Regions from separate parts of the Actinomyces radicidentis genome, predicted to be linked through region 2. Evidence: riboswitches for the same ligand, from Rfam matches in the RefSeq annotation. Region 2 holds a riboswitch; each other region holds the start of a gene.
The links. A riboswitch is a leader RNA that binds a small molecule or an ion and turns the genes downstream of it on or off. The one in region 2 is predicted to bind S-adenosylmethionine.
Positions count from the first base shown of each region.

Region 1: it holds a riboswitch for S-adenosylmethionine, as region 2 does, so the genes downstream of both, AXF14_RS05835 (methylenetetrahydrofolate reductase) here and AXF14_RS13990 (hypothetical protein) in region 2, are expected to answer to the same signal.
Region 3: it holds a riboswitch for S-adenosylmethionine, as region 2 does, so the genes downstream of both, AXF14_RS05150 (methionine ABC transporter ATP-binding protein) here and AXF14_RS13990 (hypothetical protein) in region 2, are expected to answer to the same signal.

Region 1 covers NZ_CP014228.1:1,393,952-1,403,892, reverse strand. The annotation lists gene AXF14_RS05845 (copper homeostasis protein CutC) at 1-305, shown strand, start outside; gene metE (5-methyltetrahydropteroyltriglutamate--homocysteine S-methyltransferase) at 425-2,905, opposite strand; gene AXF14_RS05835 (methylenetetrahydrofolate reductase) at 3,039-4,151, opposite strand; SAM riboswitch class I at 4,161-4,243, opposite strand; gene AXF14_RS05830 (alpha/beta hydrolase) at 4,396-5,220, shown strand; gene AXF14_RS05825 (endonuclease/exonuclease/phosphatase family protein) at 5,364-6,551, opposite strand; gene AXF14_RS05820 (DUF4143 domain-containing protein) at 6,736-9,219, shown strand; gene AXF14_RS05815 (DUF3418 domain-containing protein) at 9,270-9,941, shown strand, end outside.
Region 2 covers NZ_CP014228.1:2,129,184-2,139,124, forward strand. The annotation lists gene dnaE (DNA polymerase III subunit alpha) at 1-112, shown strand, start outside; gene AXF14_RS09110 (IS256 family transposase) at 615-1,871, opposite strand; gene AXF14_RS13715 (DUF559 domain-containing protein) at 2,392-2,763, shown strand; gene AXF14_RS09120 (RNA-binding S4 domain-containing protein) at 2,892-3,146, opposite strand; gene AXF14_RS09125 (hypothetical protein) at 3,645-4,106, shown strand; gene AXF14_RS09130 (xylulokinase) at 4,117-5,715, opposite strand; gene AXF14_RS09135 (MFS transporter) at 6,015-7,205, shown strand; gene AXF14_RS13990 (hypothetical protein) at 7,430-7,879, opposite strand; SAM riboswitch class IV at 7,894-8,006, opposite strand; partial or broken gene AXF14_RS14515 (amidase) at 8,159-9,694, shown strand; gene AXF14_RS09150 (DUF726 domain-containing protein) at 9,902-9,941, shown strand, end outside.
Region 3 covers NZ_CP014228.1:1,225,367-1,235,307, reverse strand. The annotation lists gene AXF14_RS05180 (DapH/DapD/GlmU-related protein) at 1-29, opposite strand, end outside; gene AXF14_RS05175 (nucleoside deaminase) at 149-613, opposite strand; gene betT (choline BCCT transporter BetT) at 828-3,026, shown strand; gene upp (uracil phosphoribosyltransferase) at 3,226-3,864, shown strand; gene AXF14_RS05160 (MetQ/NlpA family ABC transporter substrate-binding protein) at 4,010-4,978, opposite strand; gene AXF14_RS05155 (methionine ABC transporter permease) at 5,029-5,775, opposite strand; gene AXF14_RS05150 (methionine ABC transporter ATP-binding protein) at 5,772-6,815, opposite strand; SAM riboswitch class I at 6,809-6,899, opposite strand; gene AXF14_RS05145 (alpha/beta hydrolase) at 7,152-8,270, shown strand; gene AXF14_RS05140 (hypothetical protein) at 8,736-9,251, shown strand; gene AXF14_RS05135 (S8 family serine peptidase) at 9,294-9,941, shown strand, end outside.

The DNA.
Region 1 (9,941 bases), 740 kb from region 2:
ACGGCGACCTGGGCGGCCTCGGCGTCGAGTACGTCCTCACGTCCGGCGGCGCGCCCACGGCCCTGGAGGGCGCCGACGTCCTCCGCGGTCTGGTCTCCACAGGCGGCCCGCGCGTCATCGCCTCCGGGACGGTGCGCCCCGAGAACGCCGAAGAGGTCGTGCGGCGCTCCGGCGTCCGCGAGATCCACCTGCGCTGCTCCCGGAAGGACTCCGTGCCGGGCGAGTCGCAGCGGACCGACGAGGCGATGGTGCGCGAGGTCGTCGGCCTCGCGCGCTCCCTGCCGCTGCACGCCGAGGAGGGCTGAGGGGCTCGCCCCTGGCCGACCGGACCTCCCCGGACGACTCCGGCGCCGTCGGCGTCGTGCTCGTCCGGGGAGGTCCTGCTCGTCCCGTCCGCGTGCGTCAGCGCACGCGGGCGCCGGTCTCAGCCCTCGTGCCGGGCGTCGTTCTCGGCGCGGACGCGGTGGGCGGCGTCGACGAGGTGCCGCAGGGACTCCACGGTCTCCTCGTAGGCGCGGGTCTTGAGCCCGCAGTCCGGGTTGGCCCACAGGCGCTCGATGCCGAGGGCCGCGACGGCGCGCTCGAGGAGCTCGGCGCACTCGTCGGTCGACGGCACGCGCGGCGAGTGGATGTCCCAGACGCCGGGCCCGAGCTGCCTCTCGAAGCCGTGCTCCGCGACGGCGGGCAGGATGTCCATCCGCGAGCGCGAGGCCTCGATCGAGGTGACGTCCGCGTCGAGGTGGTCGACGGCGTCGATGACCACGTCGAACTCGGAGTAGCACAGGTGCGTGTGGACCTGGGTGGCGGGAGCGGCGCCGCCGGTCGCCAGCCGGAAGGAGCCGACGGACCAGGTCAGGTAGGACTCGCGGTCCGCCAGCCGCAGTGGCAGGGTCTCGCGGATGGCCGGCTCGTCGACCTGGATGATGCCGATGCCCGCGGACTCGAGGTCCGCGACCTCCTCGCGCAGGGCGAGGCCGAGCTCGTCGGCGACGAGGGAGCGCGGGACGTCGTCGCGCACGAAGGACCACGCCATGATCGTCACCGGACCGGTGAGCATCCCCTTGACGGGCTTGTCGGTGAGCGACTGCGCGTACTGGGACCAGGCGACCGTCATCGGGGCCGGGCGGGCGACGTCCCCCCACAGGATCGAGGGCCGGGTGCAGCGCGAGCCGTAGGACTGGACCCAGCCGTGCTGGGTGGTGACGAAACCGTCGAGGAGCTCGGCGAAGTACTGGACCATGTCGTTGCGCTCGGCCTCGCCGTGGACGAGGACGTCGAGCCCGAGCTCCTCCTGGAGCCGGACGACCCGCTCGATCTCGGCGTGCATCGCCTGCTCGTAGCCGGCGTCATCGAGCTCGCCGCGGCGGTGGGCGGCGCGGTCCCGGCGGATCTCGGCCGTCTGCGGGAAGGAGCCGATCGTCGTCGTCGGCAGGAGTGGCAGATGGAACCGCTCGGTCTGGGCGGCGCGGCGCTCCTCGTAGGGGGCGCGCGTGCGGTCGGCGCCGGTGAGGGCGGCGACGGCGTCGCGAACCCCGGCGCGCGCGACGCCGGGGTGGGCGGCGCGCTCAGCGCGCAGTCGGGCGTCCTCGGCGAGCTCCTCGGCGACGGCGTCACGGCCCTCGGCGAGGCCGCGGGCGAGGACCTGGACCTCGGCGACCTTCTGGTCGGCGAAGGCGAGCCAGGAGCGGATCGCCGGGTCGAGGTCCGTCTCGCGCTCGACGTCGTGCGGGACGTGCTGGAGGGAGGTGGAGGTGCCGACGCTCAGGCGCGCGTCCTCGGGGAGGCGCTCGCGCAGCGACTCGAGGGCGGTGAGGGCGGCGTCGAGGTCGGTGCGCCACACGTTGCGGCCGGAGACGACACCGGCGACGACGCTGCGCCCGGCGAGGCCCGCCAGGTCCTCGGCGCTCGGCAGGCCGCCGGCGACGAGGTCGAGGGCGACGCCGTCGACACCGGTGGAAGCCAGGACCGGCAGAGCGTCGCCGAGCGAGCCGTAGCTCCCGGCGACGAGCACCTGGGGGCGCTCCGTGATGGCGGCGACCCAGGTGTAGACGTCGTGGACGAGGCGGAGGACCTCCTCGCGGGGCAGCGACCAGGCGTCGGAGACGAGGGCTGGCTCGTCGAACTGGACCCACTCGGCGCCGGCGGCCCAGAGGTCGGCGAGGAGGTGCCCGTAGGCGGCGAGCAGGTCGGCAAGGCGGTCGGTGAGGGCGAAGCCGTCGGCGGCGGCGTCGGAGGGCTTGGCGAGCAGGAGGTAGGTGACGGGCCCGACGACAACGGGGCGCGGGACCTGCTCACCGGCGCGCGCGGCCTCGAGGACCTGGGCGACGGGGCCGTCGGCGGGGTCGACGGCGCCGAAGCCGGGGACGTAGTCGAGGACGGTGCGCTCATCGATCTCGGGAACGAGGTAGTGGTAGTTCGAGTCGAGCCACTTGGTCATCTCGAGGGCGGCGTCCTCGCCGCGGCCGCGGGCGACCGTGAAGTAGCCGTCCAACGAGGTGCCGGGGTAGTCGCCGGAGCTCCCGTCGGCCGACAGGGCGCCGCCGCGCAGGTCGGCGAAGCGCTCGGGCAAAGCGCCGAAGGCGGTGGTGACCTGGAGGACCTGGTCGTAGTAGGTGAAGTCGGCAGGGACCGCGCTGGCCCCGGTGAGGCCGAGGGAGCGCAGGCGGGCGCGGGTGGCGGTCCGCAGCTCGGCGGCGGCCCGGCGCAGGCCCGCCTCGTCCAGGCGTCCGCGCCAGTGGGCCTCGACGGCCCGCTTGAGCTCGCGGTCGGGCCCGATGCGCGGGTAGCCGAGGATGGTGGCGTCGGGCAGCGGGGCGGTGGGGACGGTGTCGGTGGGGCCGCCGGCGCGCAGGCCCGGGCGGGCGGCGGCGTCGGTGGTCGAGGTGGTGCTGGTGGGGGCGGTCATGGGTCTCCTCGTGGTACGGGCGGAAGGTGGTCTCGGGGACGCGCTGCACGGTGCGGGAGCGCGGTGCCGCGCCGGGGCGGCGCGGCTGCGGCGTCGGGCTGGTCCGACCGGGGGCGGGGGCGCCCCGCGGACCTCAGGCCCGCGTCGCCACCGGCATTCGGCCGGTGCGCAGCGGGGACGAGCCCGGCGTCGCGTTGAGGTAGGCGCGCCGGACCTCGCTCTGAGTGCGGGTGTCCGGGGCGGCTCCGTCGAGGATCCGCCCGAGCCGGAGCTGGGAGATGACGTCGAGGGCGGGCCTGGTGCGGTTGAAGGTGTAGAGGTGGACTCCCGGGGCCCCGCCCTCGAGCACCGCCGTGGCCAGGCGGAGCGTGGCGTCGATGCCGGTCGAGACGGTCCCCGCCCCGTGCGCGCTCTCGAGCGCGTCGCGCAGCTCCTCGGGGACGGGGACCCCGGACAGGGCCTCGAGGCGGGTGAGGCGGCGCAGGTCCGTCAGGGGGATGATGCCGGGCAGGATCGGCAGCGCGACGCCGCAGTAGCGGGCGGCGCGGGAGAGCGCGAGGTAGTCCTCGGCGTCGTAGAAGACCTGGGTGATGGCGGAGTCGGCGCCGGCGGCCTGCTTGGCGGCGAGCACCTCGACCTCGCGCCCGTGGTCGATCGCGGCGGGGTAGGCGGCCACGGCGACGTGGACGTGGCGCTCGCCGTCGCCGAAGTACTCCGCCTCGACCTCGCGGATGACGGCGACGAGCTCGTCCGCGTGCCGCAGCTCGCCGACGACGTCGTCGGCGTCGACGCCGCGGGGCGGGTCTCCGCGCAGGGCGAGGAAGCGGCGCACGCCCATGTCGAGGAAGATCCGGACGATCTCGACGACGTTGGCCTTCCGGTAGCCGATGCAGGTGAGGTGGGCCATGAGGGGCACGTCGGAGGTGGCCAGGACGTGGGCGACGACGTCCTCGGACGGGTTGTGCTCGCGCTTGACGTGGACGCGGGTGACGGCGCGGGCGCGCTCGTCCGCGTCGGCGGGCCGGGTGGGCGCCTCCGCGCGCGGGGCACCGCCCACGGTCGTGATGAAGGTCGGCCGGTAGGTGACGGAGGCGAAGTCCGGCCCGGTGGCGAGGAGCCGGTCGAGCGCGCCCCAGGTCTGGGAGGCGTGGGGGCCGGGACGGGGCGGGAAGAGCTCGAGCGAGAGGCTGGGGCGGTCGGGAGAGGGGGCGCCGGGGGCAGTGCCCTCGGGCGTGGAAGGGTGGATCACGGTGTCACTCCATCGATCCTGGCGGAAGCACCCTCGCAGGGTTGCTGCGACGTCGACGAGCCAGGTCTCTCGGTCGCTCTGGATGGAACCGGGGCCGACCGTAACCCCTGTCTTCACACCACGACGCACCTGACCGAACCGCGAGAAACCAATCGGAAGGGCGGTTCACGCTGGCAGCGCAATCGTCTTACGGACCCGTCATGCCCGTGACCTGCCGCTTGACCCGTCATAGGTTGGTGTCATGACCGAGTTGCGCATCGATACCACCCGCGGCGTCTCGCTCGCGGCCACGATGCTGCTGCCCGACGGCGCCGACCCCGTCGACCTCGAGGCCGTCGACGCCCTCCTAGCCGCCGGATCGCCGGTCCCGCACCGCCGCGAGGGCGTCGTCATCCTCTGCCACGACTTCCTCACCGACCGTCACGGGCTGTCGCACCGTCTCGACCTCATCTCCGCGGCCTACCGCGAGGCGGGTCTGGCCACGCTCCAGTTCGACTTCTCGGGTCTGGGCGACTCGGAGGACGACGTCATCACGCTGGCGGGCGAGGTCGAGGACCTCCAGGCCGTCTCCGGCTGGCTCGACGAGCACGGCTGGCGCCGTCAGGCGGTCCACGCCAACGGCTTCGGCGCGACCGCCGCCCTGCTCGCCCGCCCGGAGCGGGTGCTCACCGCGGTTCTCGTCGGCGCCGTCGTCGGACCGCAGTCGATCCTGTGGGAGAACGTCTTCTCCCCGGACCAGCTCGACGAGCTCGACAGGCACGGGCTCACGCGCCTGGTCGACGACAACCCGAACGCGCGCGAGTGGAACGTCCTGTCCAAGCAGACGCTCGCCGACGTCTCCCTCCAGAAGGTCGAGACGACGATGAAGGACCTGCCCTGGCAGGTGCTCATGCTGCACGGAGCGCTCACGGACGAGTTCCCGGACACCGCCTCGGCCGCCGCGGAGGGCTTCGCGCTGCTGCGCGACGGCTCGAGGCTCGTGCAGGTGCACGCCGACGACGTCGACGCCGCCCAGGCGGAGGTCGCCCGGCTCGGCACGGCCTGGGTCGCCCAGCGCCTCCGCTGAGCCGCACCCGTCCACTCACCCCCCTCCCCTCCCCCTCGCCGAGATCGGGACGTGTTGACCTCGAGATCGGGCGGTTATCCACAGCTCCCGGCTTGACGGTGACGATGTCCCGACCTCAGGATCAGGATGTCCCGATCTCGCGGTCAGCGGGGGCTGACGACGGCGACGACGGCGCGGTGGTCCGATCCCTCGACGTCGAGGACCTTCGAGGACTGGGGCAGCCACGTCGTCCGGTTGACGATGACGTGGTCGATCGTGGCGCCGAGCAGCGCCGTGCGAGAGGACGCGGGCCAGGTGGCCAGGCCCCCGGTCCCGGTCGCCGAGGCGACGTCGGAGCAGCCGTCGAGGTCGCGCATGGGCTCGTGGTCGAGCGTGGCGTTGAAGTCGCCGGCGACGATCGTCGCGCTGCCCTGCTTCGTGCACTGCGCCGCGGCGGCGCTCACGGAGGACAGCCAGCCGGCGCGGGTCCCGTCCCCGGCGGGGGCGACGGTGTGGATCCCGACGATGGTGGGCCGGGTGCGCCCGTTGAGCGCGGCGCCGCCGACCGGGGCGAGAACGAGGTTCCCGGCGCCGAGGCCCGCCGGGCGATCGGCGCGCTCGTAGTCGCCCAGGCCCGTGGAGACGAGGACCGTCGTCGCGACCGTGTCCGAGCCGAGGGCGCTCGGGTCCGTCACGGTCGTCGGGTCGATGCCGGAGGTCGTGTCCCCGATCGAGCTGAAGACGCGGAAGCGGTAGCCGTCCTGGGCCAGGAGCTGGGCGAGGCGGACGCCGTAGGAGGCGTCAGTCTCCGGCAGCACGACGACGTCGGCGCCGGTCCCGCGCACGGAGACGCCGAGGTCGACGAGGCCGGCCTGCGACTTGTAGGTGTTGAAGGAGTAGACGGTGACCTCCCCGTCCCAGGAGGCGGAGTCCGTGGCGACGTCGCGTTCGGGGAGGGCTCCGTGGAGGTCGAGGCCGCGCTGGTCGAGGGCCCAGAGGTGCATGCCGGCGACGATGACGAGGACGATGCCGACGACGCTCGTGCGCTGGCCTCCCTCCCGGCGCACCGTGCGCACGACGGCCGCCACGGTGACGATGACGCCGAGGACGGCGAGCCCGAGCGCCATGACGCTGCGCAGGGCGATGACCTGGGTGAGGGGGTAGATCTCCGAGAGGGCGAGGCGGGGAGCGAGGAGGTCGGGCCAGAGGCTGATGACGGCGAGGGCGGACAGGACGAGGGCGAGGAACCAGCCGGTGCCGCGGCGCAGGCGCTGCCACACCGTGGGGCGCGGGGCGGGTGCGGCCTCCTTGAGGTCGAGGAGCGGCTCGGTGCCGTCGTCGTGGGCGCTCATGGGGACATGCTGGCCCGCGGCACGTGTCAGCGGGATGACCGCGACCGGTGCGGCGCGTGCCGGCCGAATCGTAGATGCACTCCCCAGTACTTCACTACTGCGAAAGGCATAACAAAGTGTTAGCCATCGAATTTTCGCTGCCGCAACCCGCTAACTTCCCTATCGATAAGCTATCCTATCGATCATGTCGTCGTTTTCTTACCGCCCCCGCGCCATCGAACAGACCCTGTCCCTGCGCGCTAACAACCAGGTCGTGATCCTTGAAGGGCGGCGCGCCGTCGGCAAGTCCTCCCTCGCTCGTCACCTTCAGCACGAAGGTGTCTACGCCTCGTACGAGACCTTGACCGACCCCAGCACACGTCGACAGGCCGAAGCTGATCCTGCAGGCTGGCTAGAGGGGCTCAGCCTCCCAGCCGTCATTGACGAGGCACAGGTCGTTCCCGAGGTCAGCATCGCCGCCAAGGACCTCGTCGACCAGCTCCCAGAAGGACACCACCTCCTCCTCACCGGCTCCGCCTCAGTCGGGCGGGGCACCATGGCAGGCAGCGACCCCTTAGCTGGTCGTTCATCGCGACTCCGGCTACACCCTTTCAGCTCAGTCGAGCTCACCACTCCAGCAGGTCAGCCCGTTCCGAGTTTCGTCGACCTCTGCTTCGACGGAGTGCTCCACCCGGGCGACGTCGAGCCAACACCGCGCACTACGATCATTCAAGCCCTCCGGACCGGAGGGGTCCCCTCGTACGCCCTGCCGTCACTCCCCCTGGACACGCGAGCGCTCTACGCCAGGATCACATCCGACCATCTCGCCATCTTGGGCGACCAGGTCCTCCCCTCGGACGGGCGCGTCGACGCCGGCCTCGCACTCAGAGTCCTCGACGACGTCCTGCGCACGCCAGGCGGGATCCTCAACTACACGCGCGTCGCCCAAGACCTCGCGATCGACACAGGGACGGCACGCCGATACGTCGATGTCCTTCGACGACGCTTTCTCGTGCACGAGCTACCGAACCTCCGTGCCGGAGCTTCACGGACGACCAAGCATCCACCCAAGATCCACCCCGTGGACACGTCGAGCTCGTGCGAGTCGCTCGACCGGGCTGGACATAACGTGGGCGCCGAAACCGAGCTCCTCGGCCAGGTGCTCGAGAGCTGGGTCGTCAACCAGATTGTTGCAGCACAGGACTGGGCGAGCCTACGAACGGAAGCCTTCTACTGGAGGGACGCCAAGTCCCAGAGAGAGGTCGACCTCGTCCTCCGGGACGACCGCGATCGTCGTGTCGGCTTCGAGGTCAAGCTCGCCTCATCGGTGTCTCCGTCTGACCTTCGAGGGCTGCGGGCCGCCCGTGAGCACGGCGGATTGGAACGCGGCTTCGTCGTCTACACCGGCAGCACACTCAAGCAACTTGGCGACAACATCTGGGCCCTACCCATGTCCGCTCTGATACGCGCCACAACATTGGAGACCATCATGACACCACCATCTGCACCAGCGAGCCCCAAGACCACCCCAGCCTCACAGGAACTACCAAGCCCAGCCGCACCGCACCGCGAAGCCCCCGTCTCACCCGCACCACTGGAGCGCCCTAGGGTCTTCTTGAGCTACGTGCACGACGACGACGAGTATCTTGACGGGCTCCTGACCGCCTTCGCACGGCAGGTCGAGAGCGCGTGCAGGTTCCTCGGCAGTCCGATCGAACTCTTTATCGACCATGACGCGCTGGGGTGGGGGGAACGGTGGCAGGAGCGCTTGGACCGTGAGGTCGCGAGCACTGCCTTCCTCCTTGCCATGGTGACGCCTCAGTACGTCCGGTCAGCGGCGTGCCAGCGCGAGTTCACGACCTTCAGGACGACGACGAGCGCGGCCGGGTACGACGGCCTCCTCACGCTCCTCGTGCTCGACCCGGTGTGGGATGAGCCCGACCTCGCGGGTAACGCCGTCGTCACACAGATGCGCGAGGAGATCGCCGCTCACCAGTGGCTGGAGGCAGACACGCCTCTCTACGAGCTCGTGCCGGGTTCTCCGGCCTTCCGCGCCACAGCGGAGAAGGTGGCTCGCGCCCTTGCGAGTCGGGTCCGCGCACTGAGCGACGAGGCTCCAAGAACGGATGAGGTCTCGTCGCCCGAGACCCAGGAGGACGACTCGCCTGCGCAGACCGACCTCGTGACGACAATGGAAAATCTCCAGGGGCCCGACATGCGAGCGCTCCAGGCGAGTGCTGACGCCTTCGCCTCCACCTCCGATGCGTTCATGGAACGCTTCAAGGAGGCGATCCAATCCATTCCGCAGAACGGGGTCTCAAGCGCGGCACTGACCTCGGCGGCGCATCGGATCGAGCCGAGCCGCCGCGCCGCCGACAGCGCAGCGGACCAACTGTCAAACGCGTGGGCGCAACTTGACGAGGACCTCACGCGAGCGGTGACCCTGACCCGCGTCGCTCAGGATCCAGGACTGACCGCGGCGATGCTGGAGGCCGTGTCAGCCGTCGCGGGCTCTGTCAAGCTAGGCGAGCTCGACGCCCAGATCCCGGTGCTCGACGTGCAGATCGGGCAACTCTCCGTCCTCTCCCGCTCCCTCCGCCCCGCCGCGGCAACCATGCGGAAGATGCTCAACACCGTCCAGTCAATGCGCCAGTCGGCGGAGACATGGAGCCACAACCTCTCCGCCTGATCGACGCCGCATCCTTCCCCGGGCAACCGTGGGGGAGAATGGGCAGCCGTATGAGCAACGAGACGAGCACCGAGACGCACACGGACGCCGCGGACGACCGCCGCACCGACGAGCACCGCGGCAGCGCCCGGGGACGCCGGTCCGGCCACGACGGGCGCAAGGGCCGCTCCGAACGCGGGCGCCGTTCGGGCCGCCGCGAGTGGTCGGGCTTCTCCGAGGAGCAGCTCGCCGAGCGCGCCGCGAGCGTCCCCGCGCTCGTCTACCCCGAGGAGCTCCCGGTCTCCTCGCGCCGTCAGGAGATCGCCGACGCGATCCGCGACAACCAGGTCGTCATCGTCGCGGGCGAGACCGGCTCGGGAAAGACGACCCAGCTGCCGAAGATCTGCCTGGGGCTCGGCCGGGGCGTCACCGGGATGATCGGGCACACCCAGCCCCGCCGCATCGCCGCCCGGAGCGTGGCCGAGCGCATCGCGAGCGAGCTGGGCACCCCGATCGGGCGCGACGGCGTCGTCGGCTACCAGGTCCGCTTCACCGAGGAGACGGGCCCGAACACCCTCGTCAAGCTCATGACGGACGGCATCCTGCTCGCGGAGATCCAGTCCGACCCGATGCTGCGCCGCTACGACACGATCATCGTGGACGAGGCCCACGAGCGCAGCCTCAACATCGACTTCATCCTGGGCTACCTGGCGCGGCTCCTCCCCCAGCGCCCCGACCTCAAG
Region 2 (9,941 bases):
CCCCGGTCGTGAGGTGCGCACGCAGCTCGACAACTCGCTGCGTGTCGAGGCCTCGCAGGCCTTCTACTCCGACATCAAGGCGCTGCTCGGACCGGGCTGCCTCAAGCACTGACGGTGCGGCGGGCGACGGCGCGCCAGGGGCCGCCCGGGCTGGATTGCGCCGAACTCGTCCCTTCCGTCCCGAGGCCCACAGCAAGGATGGTGGTCTCGGAGCGGAACCCACGAGTTGAGCGCGATGACCGGGTGGAGCGCCGGGGCTCCCCAAGTCCAGCTCGTGAGCACCGGGTCCCCAGAACCGCATCGCCGGACGTCGCGTGTGCGACCCGCTCACCAGGATGTCCGGCATGAGCCTTGATGCGCCGCCATCCCTGCCCTTGCCGCGTCTCCGCTTCGCCTCAGAGGCACCGGGTGCCCGGCCCGGAGACCTCGACGGTGCACGGGTGGTCATGCGCGGATGCGTCCTTGTGCCCCGCCCCGACCGGGCGCTGTGGGAGCAGCAGCGCGAGATGACCTTGGCCCGCGCCCTCGCAGCCCTGCGATCATGCCCCTCCGCCCGGGCCCTCACGCACGAGAGCGCTGCGCTGCTCGGTCAAGTCCCTTGTTGTGGTGTTCTTTCAGGCGGTCAGGGGCAGGGGTTGGGTGTCGTTGGTGAGGGTGTGGGTGAGTCGTTGCATGGAGGTCTGGGACAGGTAGCGGCGTTCGCCGTACTGCCACTCCTCGTGCTGCTCGAGCAGGACGGCGCCGATGAGGCGGGTCACGGAGTCTGGGTTGGGGAAGACCTGGACGACGTCGGCGCGGCGCTTGATCTCGGCGTTGACGCGTTCGATGGGGTTGTTGGACCAGATCTTCTTCCAGTGCTCGGTGGGGAAGGCGGCGAACGCGGTCAGGTCAGCCTCGGCGGCCTCGAGCATGTCGGCGATGTCCGGGAAGGTGCCTCTCAGGGAGTCGGTGACCTGGTGGTAGGTGGCGCGCACGGCCTGGGGGCTGGTCTGGGCGAACACCGTGGAGATGAGGGCGTTGACGGGCTTGGAGCGTGCTGATCCCAGGCGGGAGGTGATGTTGCGGGCGAAGTGCACGCGGCAGCGCTGCCAGGCCGCGCCGGGCAGGATCGCCTTGACGGCGGCCTTCAGGCCGGCGTGGGAGTCGGACACGACCAGGGCGACACCCTCGGGCCGGGAGGGCCCGCACACGGCCAGGCCCCGCTCGCGCAGGGAGCGCAGGAAGCTGGTCCAGAAGTCGGTGGACTCGCTGTCGCCCACGGCCATGCCCAGGATCTCGCGGCGCCCGGCGGCGGAGACCCCTACCGCGACGACGGTGGCCTGGGAGACGACGCGGTGTCCGACGCGCACGTCGAGGTAGGTGGCGTCCAGGTAGAGGTAGGGGAACCAGGTGTGGTCCAGAGGCCGGTTCAGGAAGGCACCGACCGTCTGGTCGATGTCGGCGCAGATCCGTGAGACCTGGGACTTGGAGATGCCGGACTCGCAGCCCAGGGCCTTGACCAGGTCATCGACCTTGCGGGTGGAGACCCCCTCGACCCAGGCGGTGGCGATCACCGCGTACAGGGCCTTGTCGACCCTCCTGCGCGGGGACAGCAGGGACGGGAAGAAGGAACCCCGGCGCAGCTTGGGGATGGCCAGGTCGACCTCCCCGGCAGTGGTCGCCACCGTCTTGGAGCGCGTCCCATTGCGGCGCGTGATGCGATCCGGGGTGCGCTCGTAGCGGGAGGCGCCGATCACCGCTTCGGCTTCGGCGTCGATGAGGTCCTGCAGTCCGGCGGCCAGCAGACGGCGGAACATCTCGTCGCGTGAGGCCTCAGGGTCGGCCAGGAGTTCCCCGATCAAGGCGGACAAGGCAGACTGATGGTGGGTCATCGCGGGTCCCTTCAGATGGTTCTTGGCGGAATCACACCCGCGATGACCCCCAGCCACCTCGACCAGCGGCCCCCGCGGGAATTGCCACCACGCTAAGGGACACACCCCGCTGCTCCACGGTCTTCCGCTGCTCAACCCCGAGCCCGACGTGCGCGTGGCAGTGCCGAGCCTGCCGAGAACAGGACGGCGCAGTCTGGGACGGGCTCTGTACTCGGACTCCCGGGGAAGCACGTGGGGCCGGGAGGTCTCGCTCGTCCGGAGCAGCCGGTCGCTGGAGGACGACGACGTCACCCGGGTCGCAGGCCTCCCGGTGACGACCCTCCGACGGACGGTCGTCGACTGCGCTATGGACCTTCCATCGCGGGAGGCGATCTGCGTCGTCGACGCCGGGCTCCGTCGGTTGTGTGAGCCGGACCGGTGGACTGGGCGTTGTGCGATCGACCCGGACGATGAACGAGCGCGGCTTCTGAACCTCCTCGAGTCGCTGCCTGCGCGCCGCGGCGTTCGACGGGCGCGTGCCGTGCTGGGCTTCGCCAGCCCGTGGGCCGAGTCTCCGGGGGAGAGCGTCCTGCGATGGCGGCTCGCGGTGGATGGGCTTCCCGATCCCGTTCTCCAGCAGGTGGTCGAGGACCGTGCGCACCGGTGGTTCATCGATCTCGCCTGGCCGGCCTCGGGGCTCGCCGTCGAGTTCGACGGGTACGCCAAGTACGGGACCGCCGAGGACCTGCGAGCCGAGAAGCGGCGCGAGCTGCGGCTGCAGGCGCTGGGATGGACGGTGCTCCGGTTCGACTGGGCCGGGATCGGGCGCTCCGATGAGCTGACGGCGCGGGTTCGTGCGCACCTGGCGCCGGGTGAGGCTCCTGCTCCGGTGCGCACCTATCTGCGCGCGTAGGCGATCCAGCACGGCGCGGTGCGAAGACGCCGAACTCGTACTTTTCGCCCCGAGACCCACAGCGAGGACGGTGGTCTCGCAGCGAAAGGTACGAGTTCGGCGTGCGGAGGCGGGCGGGGAGCCGGCGCTCAGTCGCGGAGGGCGACGACGGCGCCGTCGGCACCGGTGGGGAGGTCGACCTCGACGACGTCGCCGTCGGACAGGTGGTGCCCGCGCCGGGTCTCGACCTCGCCGTTGACGAGGACGTCGCCGGACTGGACCGCGACCCGCGCCTCCGAGCCGTCCTCGACGAGGTTCGCGAGCTTGAGGAACTGGCCGAGCTTGATCTCGCCGCGCACGGGCACGGACGGGTACGCGGGGTCAGGGGCCTGGGGAGTCGTCATGGCGTCAGTCTCCCAGAGATGACGCGTTCGCCAGAAGCCGGGCGGCTCGGGGCGAACCGCCCCGAGCCGCCCGCAGAAGGCCCGGCACCGTCACCGGCCGTCGTTGCCCGCTGCCCGCCGCCCGCTGCACTGGCCGGCGCCTTTCGCCCGTCGTCCCGTGGTGCGCCGACCGGCCGTGCTCCGTGCTCGCCGTGGGCATACCAAGCACCCGTGCTCGTGCCCGACTGGTGAGAAGCCGCGTGCGAGCGACCAATGGTCACAATAGGATCACGGCGTACGGGGTGCTCCCTCGCGTCCCGTACCTCTGATTCGACGACCGGTTTTCCCTGCGAACCGTCCGCTCCCGGGACTCGGGGTGCGCGCGGACCCGGGACGCCTCGGGGACCGTCGCGCCGAACCAGGTCCCGCGCAGCGGCCGTGCGTGATGCGCGCCAGCGGGGGTGCGCTGCGACGCGCTCCGCCGGCAGGCTCCGGGAGCAGGTGGGGGAGGATGGGGTCATGGCCCCGTCCTCCCCCACCTTCGCGTCCGGGGACCTCCCCGCCGGCGACACCGGATCCGACGCCGCCGGCCGTCCGGGCACGCCGGCCGCCGATCCGCCGCTCTCCACCTCCGACCTCGCCCTCACCGAGGGGGAGCGGTACCCCGTCGGCGAGCGGCTCTTCACGCTGACACCGCGCCTCGCCGAAGCGGCCCGCCGCGCCCGCGCCGCGCTCATCGAGGCGGCCCGGCACGGCGAGGTCCTCACCTACGGCGAGCTCTCCGAGGAGATCGACGGCATGGTCCTGCCCCGGCACATGGGGCCGCTCATGCACATGCTCGGCCACGACTGCCGCCTGCGCGACGAGCCCCTCCTGCCCGCCCTCGTCATCAACAAGGCGAAGGGCGAGGTCGGTTCCGACGACGACGCGTGGGCCGCCCCGGAGCGCCTCGAGGTCTGGGAGTACTGGGCGGAGCGCTGAGGCTGGGCTCTCAGAACACCTCGACGGCGGTGCCCTCCACGGGCAGCCCGGCGATGAAGCGCTCGAGGTAGCGGGCGTACTCGGCGACCTCCTCGGGCGTCGCCGTCAGCGTCACCGACTCGTCGTCGGCGAAGACGGTCTCCTCGAGCCAGTCCTCCAGCGTGGCGCCCTCGCCGTGCAGCGTGTAGGCGGCGAGCAGCGCCATGCCCCAGGCCCCGCCCTCGGTGGCCGACGTGCCCACGGACACGGGCGTGTCGAAGGCCGCGGCGAGGACGCGCTGGGGGATCTCCGGCGTCCTGAAGATGCCGCCGTGGGCGCGCATCGAGTCGATCGGCACGTCGGCGGAGCGACGCAGCACCTGCACGCCGTAGGCCATTGACGCGAAGAGCGCGAAGAGGTGGGAGCGCATGAGGCCGGCCAGTGACAGGTGCGCGTCGGGTCGGCGCATCGTGAGCGGGCGGCCCTCCGCGAGGCCGACGAGCGCGTCGCCGGACAGGAAGTTGTAGGACATGACCCCGGCCGTGTCCATCGTCCCCGTGGCCGCCTCGCCGAGAAGCACGTCGAAGAGCCGGCCGCGCTGGACGGGGTGCCCGATGGCAGCGGCGAACTGGGAGAAGACCTCCACCCAGGCGTTGAGGTCGGAGGTGCAGTTGTTGGCATGCGCCATGGCGACCGGTGCCCCCGACGGCGTGGCGACGAGGTCGATCTCGGTGATGAGGCTGCGCAGCGGCTGCTCGAGGACGATCATCGCGAAGGCGCTCGTGCCGGCGGAGACGTTGCCGGTGCGCGGTCGGACGGCGTTCGTGGCGACCATGCCGGTGCCAGCGTCGCCCTCGGGCGGAACGACGACGGCGCCCGGCCGGAGCTCTCCGCTGGGGTCGAGCAGGGCTGCGCCGTCGGCCGTGAGCGCGCCGACGCGCTCGCCCGCGACGGCGATGGTGGGCAGGACCTCGGCCAGGTGCCAGGGCAGGCCGCGGTCGGCGACGGCGTCGTCGAAGGCGGTGATCATGCCGGCGTCGAAGGAGCGGCCGTCGGCGCCGATGGGGAAGACGCCGGAGGCCTCGCCGACGCCGAGGACGTGGTCGCCGGTGAGACGCCAGGTGACGTAGCCGGCGAGCGTCGTGATCCGGTCGATGCGAGCGACGTGCTCCTCGCCGTCGACGACGGCGTGGTGGAGGTGCGCGATGGACCAGCGCTGCGGGATATTGAGGCCGAAGAGCTCGGAGAGGGCCGCGGCGGAGTCGCCCGTGATGGTGTTGCGCCAGGTGCGGAAGCCGGTGAGGAGCTCGCCGTCGGCGCCCAGGGGGAGGTAGCCGTGCATCATTCCGGAGACGCCGAGGGCGCCGACGGTCGTGATCGGCGAGCCGTAGCGCTCGCGGTAGGCGGCGGCGAGCGTGGCGTAGGCGTCCTGGAGGCCGGAGACGACGGCCTCGATGCGGTAGGTCCAGATCCCGTCGACGAACTCGTTCTCCCAGTCGTGCCCACCGGTCGCAAGGACGGCGCCGTCGGCGTCGACGAGGACGGCCTTGATGCGGGTGGAGCCGAACTCGATGCCGAGCGAGGCGCTCGTGAGGTCGGGGGAGTCGGGGTGTGAGGGCGTGGTGGTCATCCGAGTGCTCCGTTGCGTCGACGATGAGGTCCTCGCGCCGATGGTAGGCGAGCCGACGCCCCGATGTGAGCGTTCAACCTCGGTGGCGGAGCCGGGGGAGCGGGCGGCCGGTCACCTCTGTCGCCGGGCGACCGGCCGGCGAGCTCCGATGCCGTGCAGCCCGGTCCTACCGCACCGGCTCACGGGACGATGTTTCCGACGCGTGACGACCTCGCGACCACCCGACCCGCCCCTGAAACCTGCTCATGATGTCCTGCGAGACGGCAGCGTCACGCCCGGCGGCGTACCCCTTCCCGGAGGTGAACGATGTCGTCAGAACCGGTGGTCCACGCCTCGAGCGACTCAGGCACGCCGCGCTCAACACCCTGCGCGGCTGCCTCGGCAACCTCGTCGAGTCGTTCGACGTGTACACGTACACGGTCTTCGTGACCTACTTCGAGGCCCAGTTCTTCGACCCGGCGGACAAGAACTCAACGATCTACGCCTATGCCGTCTTCGCCATCACCTTCCTCATGCGGCCGCTCGGCTCGTGGTGGTTCGGGCGCTTCGCGGACCGTCACGGCCGCCGCGCCTCCCTCAGCCTCTCGGTGACGATCATGGCGGGGGCGAGCCTCGTCGTCGCCTGCCTGCCGACCCGCGCCTCGATCGGCGCGTGGGCGGCGGTGCTGCTCATCTGCTGCCGCCTCGTCCAGGGCTTCACCACCGGCGGCGAGTACGGCACCTCCGCCACGTACATGTCGGAGACCGCGACCCGCGACCGACGCGGCTTCCTCTCGAGCTTCCAGTACGTCACCCTCGTCGGCGGGCAGGCCCTGGCGCAGCTGGTCCTCCTCATCCTCACGAGCGTCCTCACCGACGACCAGCTCCACGCCTGGGGCTGGCGCATCCCCTTCGTCATCGGAGGCCTCGGCACCTTCGTCGTCCTGTGGATCCGCCGCTCCATGGAGGAGTCGCTGTCCGAGGGCCACCTCCAGGAGATCGCCGAGGGCAAGGACCGCCAGTCCGGCTCCCTGTCCGAGCTGCTCACGCACTACTGGCGCCCGCTGCTGCTGGTCTTCCTCATCACCCTGGGCGGGACGATCGCCTTCTACGTCTACTCGGTCAATGCCCCCGCCATGGTCAAGGCGGCCTACGAGGGCAGCGCCGGCACGGCCACGTGGATCAACCTCGCGGCGCTCGTCATCCTCATGGTCCTCCAGCCGGTCTACGGCCTCATCTCGGACAGGATCGGCCGCAAACCGCTGCTCGTCCTCTTCGGCTGCGGCGCGCTGGTCTACACCTACGTGCTCATCCACTTCCTGCCCCGCACGACGACCCCGGCGGCCAGCCTCCTGCTGCTCGTGGGCGCCTACGTCTTCCTCACCGGCTACACCTCGATCAACGCCCTGGTGAAGGCGGAGCAGTTCCCGGCGCACGTGCGCGCCCTGGGCGTGGGCCTCGGCTACGGGCTCGCGAACTCGATCTTCGGCGGCACCGCCCCGATGATCTAGGAGTGGGCCAAGCCCCGTGACGCCGTCGGCACCTTCATCGGATACGTGACGGTCTGCGTCGCGATCTCGCTCGTCGTCTACGTCTTCTTCCTGACGAACAAGGGCGACACGCACCTCGACGCCGAGCAGGGCCACTCCTTCCGCCGCGACTGGGTGCCCGACGACGACGGGCGGGGTGTCCGCGGGCACGTGACCCGTGGACGCCCCGCCCGTACGTTCAGGCCTCAGCCGCGGTCGACGGCGTCTGGCGCCGGCTCGACGGCGCTCTCAGACGCGCTCTCGTCCCACTCATCGGTGTCGGTCTCGTCCCCGAGCTCGAGGTTGAGCACGAGGGCGCGTTCCCCGCCGGGCTCGCTCACGCGCAGCGCGTGGCGGGCGACGTCGAAGACCGCCTCCCCGCCGTCGGCGGCGAGGGCGACGGCCCGGGCGAGGCGCTCGGCGTCGTGGTGCCGGCCGACGACGTCGACGGTGCGGGTCCCGACGGCGTCGACGCGCTCGCCGGCCAGTCGGACGGCGTGAGCGCCGTCGGCGCTCAGCGAGACGGGGACGACGTCGTCGGACTGACGGACGAGGCGGGCCTGGATCCAGTGGGTGTCGTGCCCGGGGCGGTAGCTGCCGCAGCCGGAGCCTCCGCAGGGTTCGGAGGGGCGGGTGGGCGTGAGGGTGCCGGTCATCGGCGTTCTCCTTGTTCGCGATCTTCCGCTCGCGGTCGCGGGCGGCGGATCTTCCTCCGGAGGCACCGGGCGCGATGACCGGTTGCCAGCCGACGAGCCGGAGGGCTTGGCGTCGGACTTCTTGATCCGCCGCAGAGTCTGCCACAGGCCCGTGCCGGGCAGCGGGGCTCGTCATCAAGGTGCAACCCGGAGCGGCCCTGCCTGAAACACGGCTGGCGTGTCATGACGGAGCCCGATGAGGCGCCCCTCACGTTCCCGACCCCTGGAAGGACCCCCGTCATGCCGACCACGCCGCTTCCCCAGGCGACCGCCGACGACGTCCTGGCCATCTCCGAGCAGCTCGGCCTCGGCATCAGCCGCGACGACGCCCCCGAGTACGCCTGGCTCGTCACCGAGCAGTCCCGCGCCTACGAGGCCGTCGCCGACTGGGACGCGACCGGCGGCACCTACACCGAGGACCGCTGCTTCACGATCCCGGACGACGCGGACAACCCCCAGCACGCCTGGTCCTGCCGCACCGAGATCACCGCCACCGGGCCCGAGGCGGCCGGCGGGCCCCTCGCTGGGAGGAGCGTCGCGATCAAGGACTCGATCCCCGTCGCCGGCGTGCCCTTCTACAACGGCTCCAACCTCTTCGACGGCTACATCCCCGACTTCGACGCCGAGGTCGTCACCCGGCTGCTCGCCGCCGGCGCCACCATCACCGGCAAGACCCACACCGAGTACCTGTGCCTGTCCGGCGACTCCCACACGAACCACTTCGCGGACACGCAGAACCCGTGGCGGGAGGGCTTCTCCGCCGGAGGCTCCTCCTCGGGATCCGGCGTCGTCGTGGCGCTCGGCGAGGCGGACATGGCCCTCGGCGCCGACCAGGGCGGCTCCATCCGCTGCCCGGCGTCCCTGTGCGGGATCGTCGGCCTCAAGCCCACCTAAGGGCTCGTGCCGTACACGGGGATCGCGACGCTGGAGGGCAGCTTCGACCACGTGGGGCCCATGACGGCGACCGTCGCCGACAACGCGCTGCTGCTCTCCGTGCTCGCCGGCCCCGACGGCGTCGACCCGCGGCAGGTCGGTCACGAGCCCGACGACTACCTCGGGGCGCTCGACGGCGGGGTCGAGGGGCTGCGGATCGGCGTCCTCAAAGAGGGCTTCGAGCAGCCCGACGCCGACACGCGCGTCAACAGCAAGGTGCGCGACGCCGTGCGCGTCCTCGAGCGGCTGGGCGCGACCGTCGTCGAGGTGTCCGTGCCCCGGCACGCCGACGGGCTCGCGCTGTGGACCCCGATCGGTTACGACGGCGTCACCGCCACCGTCTTCCAGGGCGGCGGCATCGGCATCGGGCGCGACGACTACTACCCGACCTCCCTCATGCAGTGGGCATTCGACCACGCGGACCGGCTCGCCGACGCCCCGCCGAGCGTCAAGATGTACTTCCTGACCTCGACCTTCGCCCGCCGGCACATTGGGAACGTCGGCTACGGGCACGCGATCAACGCCGGCCGGGAGCTGAGGCGCGCCTACGACGCCGTCCTGGCCGACGTCGACGTCCTCGTCATGCCGACGACGCCGACCACCGCCCGCCCGCTCATCGAGCGGGGGAGCGCCACCATCAGCGAGGAGGTCGCCGCCGCCGTCCCGCAGCTGAGCAATACCTGCCCCTTCGACATCACCCACCACCCGGGGCTGTCGATCCCGGCCGGCGAGGTCGACGGGCTGCCGGTCGGGATGATGCTCGTCGGAAAGCACTACGACGAGGCGACGCTGTACCGGGTGGCCGCCGCGTACGAGGCGACGGGGGAGGGGAGGTATCGGTGAGGGGCCTGAGCCGCCGATGCGGAGAGCCCCAAGGATCGGAGCACGTGCAAGCTCCGGGCCGCGCGCCGTGACTCCGGTGCCGCGAGCATGAACCATCGATGTTGATCAGATTGATGCAGGGTATGTCTCCCATCGGGCTTCCCGGTTGCGTATCGTGAGAGGCTGGCCGGAATCGTCTGGCCGTTCCATTCAAGTCGAGGACGACAGATGGCAGCCCATGCAAAGGTTCGGTACACCGCCGTAGGCC
Region 3 (9,941 bases), 900 kb from region 2:
CCGCCGACGTTCTCACTCGCTTCGCTCATGCGGGCAGGCTACCGACGGCGTCGTGGGCCGGGCAGGGCGCAGACAGGCCCCGTCTCCACCTCCCACGGCGCCGGCCGCGCGCCATCGCGGACGGGGCCGCCCCGCGCGGCCCGCCCCCTCACCGCCTCCCGGCGAAGAACTCCTCGAGCAGGGCCGAGGCCTCGGTCGCCCGCAGCCCCGCCACGACCTCGACGCGGTGGTTGGCGCGAGGGTCGCGCAGCACGTCGCGAACGCTCCCGCAGGCGCCGGTGCGCGGCTCCCACGCCCCGAGCACCACGCGCTCGACGCGCGCGAGCTGGATCGCCCCCGCGCACATCGTGCACGGCTCGAGAGTGACGACGAGGGTGCAGCCGTCCAGGTGCGAGTCGCCCAGGGCGGCGCCGGCGGCGCGCAGGGCGCGGACCTCGGCGTGCGCCGTCGGGTCCCGCCGCTCCTCCCGGGCGTTGGCGGCCTCGGCGAGGACGACGCCGTCGGGTCCGAGGACGACGGCGCCCACGGGCACCTCGCCGCGCCCGGCGGCCTCGCGGGCGAGGTCGAGGGCCCGGTCCATGGCGGCGCCGTAGCGCTCCTCGGTCAGGCTCACGGCACCAGCCTCGCACGCCCCCGCCGCCCTCCCGGCGAGCCCGCACACCCCGCCCGCCGGAACTGTGCTCTACTGCACACGCACACACGGATAGGCCATAAGTCCCAGCGGGTGAGCACGTCATGTCTTCGGCGCGATTCCGCACTTCCGTTTGCCAGCGCTCCCGAGCGCTGCAAGGCTGAACGTGATCCACGGAACCGAATGGAGTGACCCGGTGACCCAGCACCCCACCCCGAAGGCCGCCTCCGCCGATCCCACGGCGCAGCGCCCCGTCCTCACCTCACCGACCGACGACGAGCCCGGCCCCGCGGCGAACCCGCCCGAGGAGGAGCTCAACGGCCAGCCCGTCAACTGGGGCGTCTTCATCGCCTCGGCGATCATCATCGCCGGCGTCGCCCTCGCCGCATTCCTCGACCCCGAGGCCGTCCAGTCCGCCTTCGACGCCTCCGTCGCCTGGGCCGGCAAGTGGTTCGGCTCCTTCTACATCCTGCTGCTCACCGCGGCCCTCGTCTTCGTCGTCCTCCTCGCGGTCACCCGCTACGGGCGCATCAAGCTCGGCCCGGACAACTCCACCCCGGACTTCTCCACCTTCTCCTGGGCGGCCATGCTCTTCGCCGCCGGCATCGGCACCGGCATCATGTTCTTCGCGATCGCCGAGCCGGTCGCCCAGTACGTGAACCCGCCCACCGGCGACGGCGAGACCATCGAGGCGGCCCGCAACGCCGTCGTCCTCACGATGTTCCACTACGGGATCTCCGGCTGGGGCGTCTACGCGATCATGGGCATGGCGATGGCCTACTTCGCCTACCGCCGTCGCGACGCCCTCGCCGTGCGCTCCACGCTCCGCCCGATCCTCGGCGACCGCGTCGAGGGCTGGGTCGGTGACGTCGTCGACGTCGCCGCGCTCGTCGGCGGCGTCTTCGGCATCGCGTCCTCCCTCGGCGTCGGCGTCGTCCAGCTCAACGTCGCCCTCGACATCCTCTTCGGCATCCCCCAGGGCACGGCCGCCCAGATCGGCCTCATCGCGCTGAGCGTCGTCATGGCGACGATCTCCGCGACCTCCGGCGTCGACAAGGGCGTGCGCATCCTGTCCAACCTCAACGTGCTGCTCGCGATCCTCCTGGCCCTGTGGGTCCTCGTCACCGGCAACACGGCCTTCCTCATCGACTCCCTCATCGGCTCGGTCGGCGACTTCGTCACGCAGTTCCCGCACCTGACGATGGAGACCTACGCCTACGACCGCCCTGAGCAGTGGCTCAACTCCTGGACCCTGTTCTTCTGGGCCTGGTGGATCACCTGGGGCGCCTTCGTCGGCATGTTCCTGGCCCGCATCTCCCGCGGCCGCACGATCCGCCAGTTCGTCGCCGGCGCCCTCGTGCTCCCCTTCACCTACGTCGTCATGTGGGTCTCGATCTTCGGCAACAACGCCATCGACCTCATCCGCTCCGGCAACCAGTCCTTCGCGGAGACCACCCTCAAGACGCCCGAGCAGGGGCTCTACCTCATGCTCGGCGACCTGCCCGGCTCGAAGATCCTCATCGCCCTGTCGCTCTTCGTCGGCATCCTCTTCTACGTGACCTCCGCCGACTCCGGCGCCCTGGTCATGTCGAACCTGTCCAGCCGCATCAAGGGCGAGCGCGAGGACGCCGCCCCGTGGCTGCGCATCTTCTGGGCGACCCTCACCGGCGTCCTCACCATCGCCATGCTGCTCGCCGGAGGCATCAACATCCTCCAGCAGGCGACGCTCGTCATGGCGCTGCCCTTCAGCTTCATCATCGTCCTCATCGGCTACTGCCTCTCCAAGGCGCTGCGAGCCGAGGCGAGCTGGGACCTGGCCCGCTCCCAGGCGATGCGCAACCGCCAGCTCGGCTTCACCGGCACCGCCGCGGGCCTGCGCCGCGTCTCCTGGCGAGACCGCCTCGCCCACACCTTCGACTCCGTCAGCCCCGCCCAGGCGCAGCGCGCCCTCGACAACCGCATCGTCCCGGCCCTCCAGGCCGTCGCCGCGGAGCTCGAGAAGGAGCAGCTCGACGCCGAGGTCTACGTCGAGGGCGAGGAGGCCGCGGACCCCGACGACACCCGCACCTTCCACGGCCGCGCCACGCTCCTCGTCACGGACCCGAACAACGAGGCGCGTGACGGCGAGACCGAGACCGACGCCGTCGAGCGCTCCCAGGGCCACCGGGCCTTCCGCTACGTGGTGCGCATGGTGGAGACGCCGGCGCCCCAGTACGGCGGCGCGGGCCTCAACGAGGCCGACGACACGACGATCCGCCTCGAGGTGCGCCCGTGGGGCGGCGGCGTCGGCTACGACGTCCTGGACTGGTCCGCGGACCAGGTCGCCCACGACGTCCTCGACCACTACGAGCGCTGGCTCGAGTACCTCGGCACGAGCGAGTCCGTCAGCTACTGACGCGCCGCCACCCAGCGCCGTCGGGCTCCCGACGGCGCTCGGTGGGACCGCCCAGCGCCACCGCGCTGACGAGCGGGCCTCCCCGGATCCGTCCGGCGAGGCCCGCTCGCGTCGTCTCCCCGGGACCGTACGAGGCGCCCGGCACGCGCGGTGCCCCCGTCCGCCGTTCGTGGCCGCCGCCACGCCGTAGGCTTGCCCCATGCGCCTTCACGTTGCGAACCACCCGCTCATCGACCACAAGCTCTCCGTGCTGCGCGATGAGACCACCCCGTCCGCCGTCTTCCGCCAGCTCGTCGACGAGCTCGTGACCCTCCTGGCCTACGAGGCCACGCGCGACGTGCGCACCGAGGAGGTCGAGATCAAGACCCCGATCACGACCACCACCTGCCGACGCCTGGCCGAGCCACGCCCGATCGTCGTCCCGATCCTCCGCGCGGGCCTCGGCATGCTCGAGGGCATGACCCGCCTGCTCCCGACGGCGGAGGTCGGCTTCCTCGGCATGCGCCGCGACGACGACACCCTCGAGATCGAGACCTACGCGAACCGCCTCCCCGACGACCTCGACGGCCGTCAGGTCTTCGTCATCGACCCGATGCTCGCCACGGGCCACACCCTCGTCGCCGCCATCGAGTACCTCTTGGACCGCGGCGCCAGCGACGTCACCGCCCTGTGCCTCATCGCCGCCCCGGAGGGCCTCAAGGCCCTCGAGGAGGCCGTCGGGGACCGAGCCAACGTCACCGTCGTCACCGCCGCGGAGGACGACCACCTCAACGAGCGCTCCTACATCGTCCCGGGCCTCGGCGACGCCGGCGACCGCCTCTACGGCATCGTCGACTGAGGTCGCCCTGTTCGGGCCCACCGGACGGGGAACAACGACGCGCCCGCCGCTCCGTGATGGAGCGACGGGCGCGTTCGCGAGGGCCGAGAGGGCTCGGGACGTCCCGATCTCGAGGTCAGGACGTCCCGATCTCGACGAGAGGGGCTCAGAAGGCCGGGATGACGGACTCGTCGGTCCACTTCTCCTCGATGAACTTCTTGAGCTCGTCGGAGTTGAGGAGGGCGGCGAGCTTGGCGAGGGCCGCGTTGTCCTTGTCGGCGGTGCGCACGACGAGCTCGTTGGCGTAGGGCGAGTTCTCGCCGGGCTCGAGGACGAGGGCGTCGTCCTTCGGGGACAGGCCGGCCTCGAGGGCGTAGTTGCCGTTGATGCAGGCGGCGTCGGCGTCGGCCATGGAGCGGGCCACCTGGGCGCCGTCGACCGTCTTGAACTTGAGGTTCTTCTTGTTCTCGGTGACGTCGACGTCGGTGAGCAGCTCGACGCTCGGGTCCACCGTGATGAGGCCGGCGGTCTCGAGGAGGCGGAAGCCGCGGGCGGTGTTGGCCGGGTCGTTGTTGAGGATGATGGTGCCGCCGTCGGGGATGTCGTCGACCGACTTCACGGTCGAAGAGTACAGACCCATGGGCTCGATGTGGACCTTCGCGGTGGCCGTGAAGTCGTAGCCCTTGTCGTCGATCTGCTGCTTGAGGAAGTTCGGCGTCTGGAAGAAGTTGGCAGCCAGGGAGCCGTCGCCCAGCGAGGAGTTCGGCGTCTGGTAGTCGTTGATGGACGTGATGTCCAGGGAGATGCCGGTGCCGGCGGTGAGGTTGTCCTGGACCCACTGGAGGATCGTGACGTGCGGCTCCGGGGAGGCGCCGACCTTGATGGTGGCGGTGTCGCCGGAGACGGTGATGCCCTTGGTGGCGACGTCCTTGACGTCCACGGCACCGGCCGGGGCGGCCGTGGCGGCGGCGTAGAAGGGGGCCTCGGAGGCGACGGCCGTCGCGTCGGAGGCGGCCGAGGCGGTGGAGTCCGCCGAGGAGGATCCGGAGTCGTTGCCGCAGGCGGCCAGGGTGAGGGCGACGGCGGAGGCGAGGCCGCCGGCGAGGGCGGAGCGACGGGTGATGGTGAGCGACATGCGAGTGCCTTTCGGGTGGGTGGTGGGTCGGGACGGTGGGGCCGGCGCCGTCAGCGGTGGTCGACGAGCCGGGCGAGGAGGTCGCCGACGACCTGGATGACCGCGACGACGAGGACGATGGTGATGACGGTGATGACCATGACGTCGGTCTGGTAGCCGTTGTAGCCGTACTGGATGGCGAGGTCGCCCAGGCCGCCGCCGCCGACGGCGCCCGCCATGGCGGAGTAGCCGAGCAGCGTGATGATCGTGACCGTCGCGGACTGGATGAGGGTGGGAAGGGCCTCGCGGACGAGGACCCCCCAGGTGACCTGGCTGCCGGAGGCGCCCATCATGAGGGCCGCCTCGACCTTGCCGTGGTCGACGTCGTTGATGGCCGTCTCCACCAGTCGCGCGTAGAAGGGGATGGCACCGATGGTGAGCGGGACGCAGGCGGCCTGCCAGCCGAGCGACGTCCCGGCGATGAGCCGGGTGAGCGGCACGATCGCGACCATGAGGATGATGAAGGGCATCGAGCGGCCGATGTTGACGATCTGCGAGAGGATCTCGTAGACGGCCCGGTTGCGGTGCTGGCCGCGCTTGCCGGTGGTGACGAGCGCCAGGCCGAGGAGCAGGCCGAGCAGCACGGTGATGATCCCGGAGACCAGGGTCATCTCGATGGTCTCCCAGGTGGCCTGGCCGAGCTTGCGCTGGATGACCGGGTTGTTGAACCAGGTTCGGTCGTCCGCGGCGGCGAGCACCGTGTCGAGGCCCGGCGTCTTGACGGCGAGGGAGGCGGCCAGGGCGGTCAGGGTGCTCATCGGCGGACCTCCGCGTGGACGCCGGCGGCGGTGAGGGCGTCCACGAGGGCGTCCCGTCGCTCGGCGGGGATGGTGAGGGCGAGCCGGCCGACCTGGGCGGTGCCGAGGGTCTCGAAGACGCCGGCGGCGACGTCGGCGCCCTGCTGGGCGACGAGGCCGAGGACCTGGGAGGCGGCGGGCTGGCCGGGGTGGGCGACGAGCGCGACGTCGACGACGGCGTCGCGGGCCCCCACGGCGTCCTCGGGGACGGCCGGCGGCGGCACGAGCTCGTGGGACAGGCGGGAGGTGACGTCGCCGACGACCTCCTCGATGGGGCCGGACTCGACGATGCGGCCGGCCTCGAGCAGCGAGACGGAGTCGCAGATGGAGCGCACGACGCTCATCTCGTGGGTGATGATGACGACGGTGACGCCGAGGCGGTCGCGCACGTCGCGGATGAGCTCGAGGATCGAGCGGGTGGTCTCCGGGTCGAGGGCGCTCGTGGGCTCGTCGCACAGGAGGACGGCGGGCTGGTCCGCGAGCGCGCGGGCGATGCCGACGCGCTGCTTCTGGCCGCCGGAGAGCTGCGAGGGGTAGGAGCTGCCGCGGTCGGCGAGGCCCACGAGCTCGAGCATGCGCTCGACGGTGCCGCGGCGCTCTCCCGACCTCACGCCGGCCATGGCGAGCGGGTAGGCGATGTTCTGGGCGGTGGTGCGCTGGTCGAGCAGGTTGGCGTGCTGGAAGACCATGCCGATGCTGCGACGGGCGTCGCGCAGGTCGCGGGCGGACAGGGAGGACATGTCCTTGCCGGCGACGCTCACGGTCCCGGAGGTGACGGGCTCGAGGCTGGTCAGGCAGCGCACGAGGGTCGACTTTCCGGCGCCGGAGGTGCCGACGATGCCGTGGATGGACCCCGCGGGCACGTCGAGGCTGAGGCCGTCGAGGGCGCGGACCTCGGAGCCGTCGCGCAGGCGGTAGACCTTGTGAACGTCGCGCAGGGAGATCATGCGGCCGTCGGCCGCCGTCGTCGGGGCGGGGGATGCGCTCACTCGTTCCTCCATCGGTCCTGGCGGAAGCACCCTCACCGCGAGCGGGGGTTGCTGCAACGTCGACGAGCCAGGTCTCTCGGTTGCTCTGGATGGGTTCAAGGCAGGACGCTAGGCGGCTCGGCTCACAGGGGCAAGCCCCGTCCGCTCAGGGGGACGAAGGTCACGCGGATCGACCGGGCTCCTCCGCGGCCCCGCGCAGGGCCCGGGGCCCGGGGCCGTCCCGCACCCGGTCCGTGCGCACGGTCGGTCTAAGGCCGGTCCCGGTGCGGGCACGTTTGCGTGACGACCTCGCGGTCGCGTGCGTCGCCCCTCCCCGGGCACCGGGGCGCGTGCCAGGATCCCTCCGTGATGATCCTGGAGACCCCGCGCACCACCACCGACGACGCCCGCGCCGACGTCGCCGAGGACATCCTCGGGGAGCCCTGGGTGGCCCGCCGCATCCCGGTCACGGTCTCCGACGCCGCTCCCGGCGCCGACCACGCCGTCCTCGTCCACCAGCGCGAGGCCGCCACGGCCCCCGGGGAGTCGCCGCGCCACTCGCGGGCCGTCCTCTACCTGCACGGCCGCAACGACTACTTCTTCCAGACGGGGCTCTCCGACGCGCTGCTCGGGGCCGGCTACGAGTTCTACGGGCTGGACCTGCGGGCCTGCGGGCGCGCCGGCCTCGGCTACCGCTCCCCGCACGACGTGCGGGACCTGCGCGTCCACGACGAGGAGATCGCCGAGGCGCTGCGCATCATCCGCGAGGAGCACGGGCACGACGTCGTCGTCCTCAACGCGCACTCGACCGGCGGGCTCTCGGCCGTCATCTGGGCCTCGGACCACCCGGGCACGGTCGACGCCGTCACGCTCAACTCCCCGTGGCTGGACCTCCAGGCCGGCGGGCTCATGCGCTCCTACGGCTCGGCGGCGATCGACCTCATGGCGCGCCGCGACCCGGACCGGATCATCGTCGACTCGCCGCTGGCCGCGCAGCGCGACACCGAGCTGGCCGGCCGGCGCGACGAGGTCCTCGGCGAGGGCGCGGGCACGGACTGGGCCGCGGGCGCCGCGCTCGGCGACGTCGAGGACGACCTCTACGCCCGCGTCCTGCACCAGCGGTGGGGCGGGGAGTGGGACTGGGACCTCACGCTCAAGCCCTCCCCCTCCTTCCCGGCGCGGGCGGGCTTCATGGCGGGGATCCGTCGTCTCCAGCGCGACGTCCACCACGGGCTGGGGATCACGGTGCCGGTGCTCCTGTGCTGCTCGACGACGTCGGGCGGGGACCACCCGACGCGCGAGGACGCGCTGTGCAGCGACGTGGTCCTGCACGTGGACCAGATGATCGCGCGCGCGCCCTACCTGGGCGACGACGTCACCCTGCGGCAGGTACCGGGCGGGGTCCACGACCTGGTCCTCTCCCCCGAGCCGGCGCGCAGCGACTACCTCGCCGCGCTCACGGGCTGGCTGCGGGCGCGCCTCGGCTGAGACGGGCTCCTGCCGGCGCCCGGGCCCGGCCGACCCCTCCTGCACGGCCCGTGCGCGCGACGTGCGTGCGCCGGGCGGCGTCCGCGAGGGCGCTGGGCGGCACCTGTGCGCATGGGCCGCGCGAGCCTGCGGGGAGCATGGCCGTCGTCGCGCGATGACGGGCGAGCCGGGCGACGCGGGCTCCAGGGCCGGCCGCGCCGGCAACCGGCGACGAAGCCCCCAGCGAGGCGCACCCGCACCCGGTCCCTGACGCGCACGGGCGTCGTCGGAGCGTGGGGACCGCCCGCGGGAGCGGCGCGTGGCGAGGTCCCGCCACACCCCATTTAGCAACTTATCAAATTCTTGGTTTTCCCTATGGCCACATATGGATCGGTGTCGTTACCTTTTCGTGACCGATCTGGTCCCGCGGGCTCCCTCGACCCGCCGTCGGGCCCACCCCGGGCCATCCCCTCAGGAGGAAATCCAATGAGAACACTCGCACCGAGGAGGGCGCGCACGCTGCTCTCCGCCGCCTCGGCAGGGCTCCTCGCGGCCGGAGCCCTGTCCGCCGCCGCTCCCGCGATCGCCGGCCAGGCGACCGCCGCCCCCGCCACGGACCCCGTCGACACGACGAGCACCGCCGTGAGCACCACGGACGACGCGGCGACCTCGAACGCCTACATCGTCAAGCACAAGGCGGACTCGGAGCCCGCCGACGTCCTCACCGCCCAGTCCGCCGGGACGGACGTCGAGGGCGAGCTGCCCGCGGCCACGACGACCGCCATCGACGAGGCCGCCGACGCCACGAGCGCCGACGTCGACGTCGAGGCCGTCACCGCCCACTCCGGCGACCTCGCCTCCGTCCAGCTCTCCAGCACCCTGGACGAGGCGGACGCCCAGGCCTTCGTCAGCTCGCTGAGCTCGGACCCCTCCGTCGAGTACGTCCAGCCCGACATCGTCATGACGGCGCTCGCCGTCCTCAGCACGCCGAACGACACCTAGTTCTCCAAGCAGTGGGACCTCGGCCCGGCCTCGAGCTGGGGCATGAACGCGACCGCCGCCTGGTCCAGGGCCACCGGCGAGGGCGTCACCGTCGCCGGCACAGTCGCCGCGCAGACCAGCAACTTCACCGGCACCGCCGGCGTCGCCCCGAACGCCAGGATCGAGCCCGTCCGCGTGCTCGGCCTGTGCGGCGGCTCCTCCTCGGACATCGTCGACGGCATCACCTGGGCCTCCGGCGGCCACGTCAACGGCGTGCCCGACAACGACAACCCCGCCAAGGTCATCAACATGAGCCTGGGCGGCTCGGCCAGCTACTGCCCGAGCTACTACCAGGAGACCATCGACGCAGCGACCGAGCGCGGCTCGATCATCGTCATCGCCGCCGGCAACGAGGACGACGACGCCGCCGACGACACCCCCGCCAACTGCGACAGCGTCATCACCGTCGGCTCCACCGGCGACCAGGGCGCCCGCGCCTACTACTCGAACTACGGCAGCACCGTCGAGGTCTCCGCTCCCGGCGGCGACATGAAGTCCGGCGAGGGCATCCTCTCCACCGTCGACTCCGGCACCACCACGCCGCAGGGGGCCGACTACGGCTACATGCAGGGCACGAGCCGGGCCACCCCGCACGTCGCGGGCACCATCGCGCTCATGGCCCAGATCAAGCCCTCGCTCACGACGGCGGAG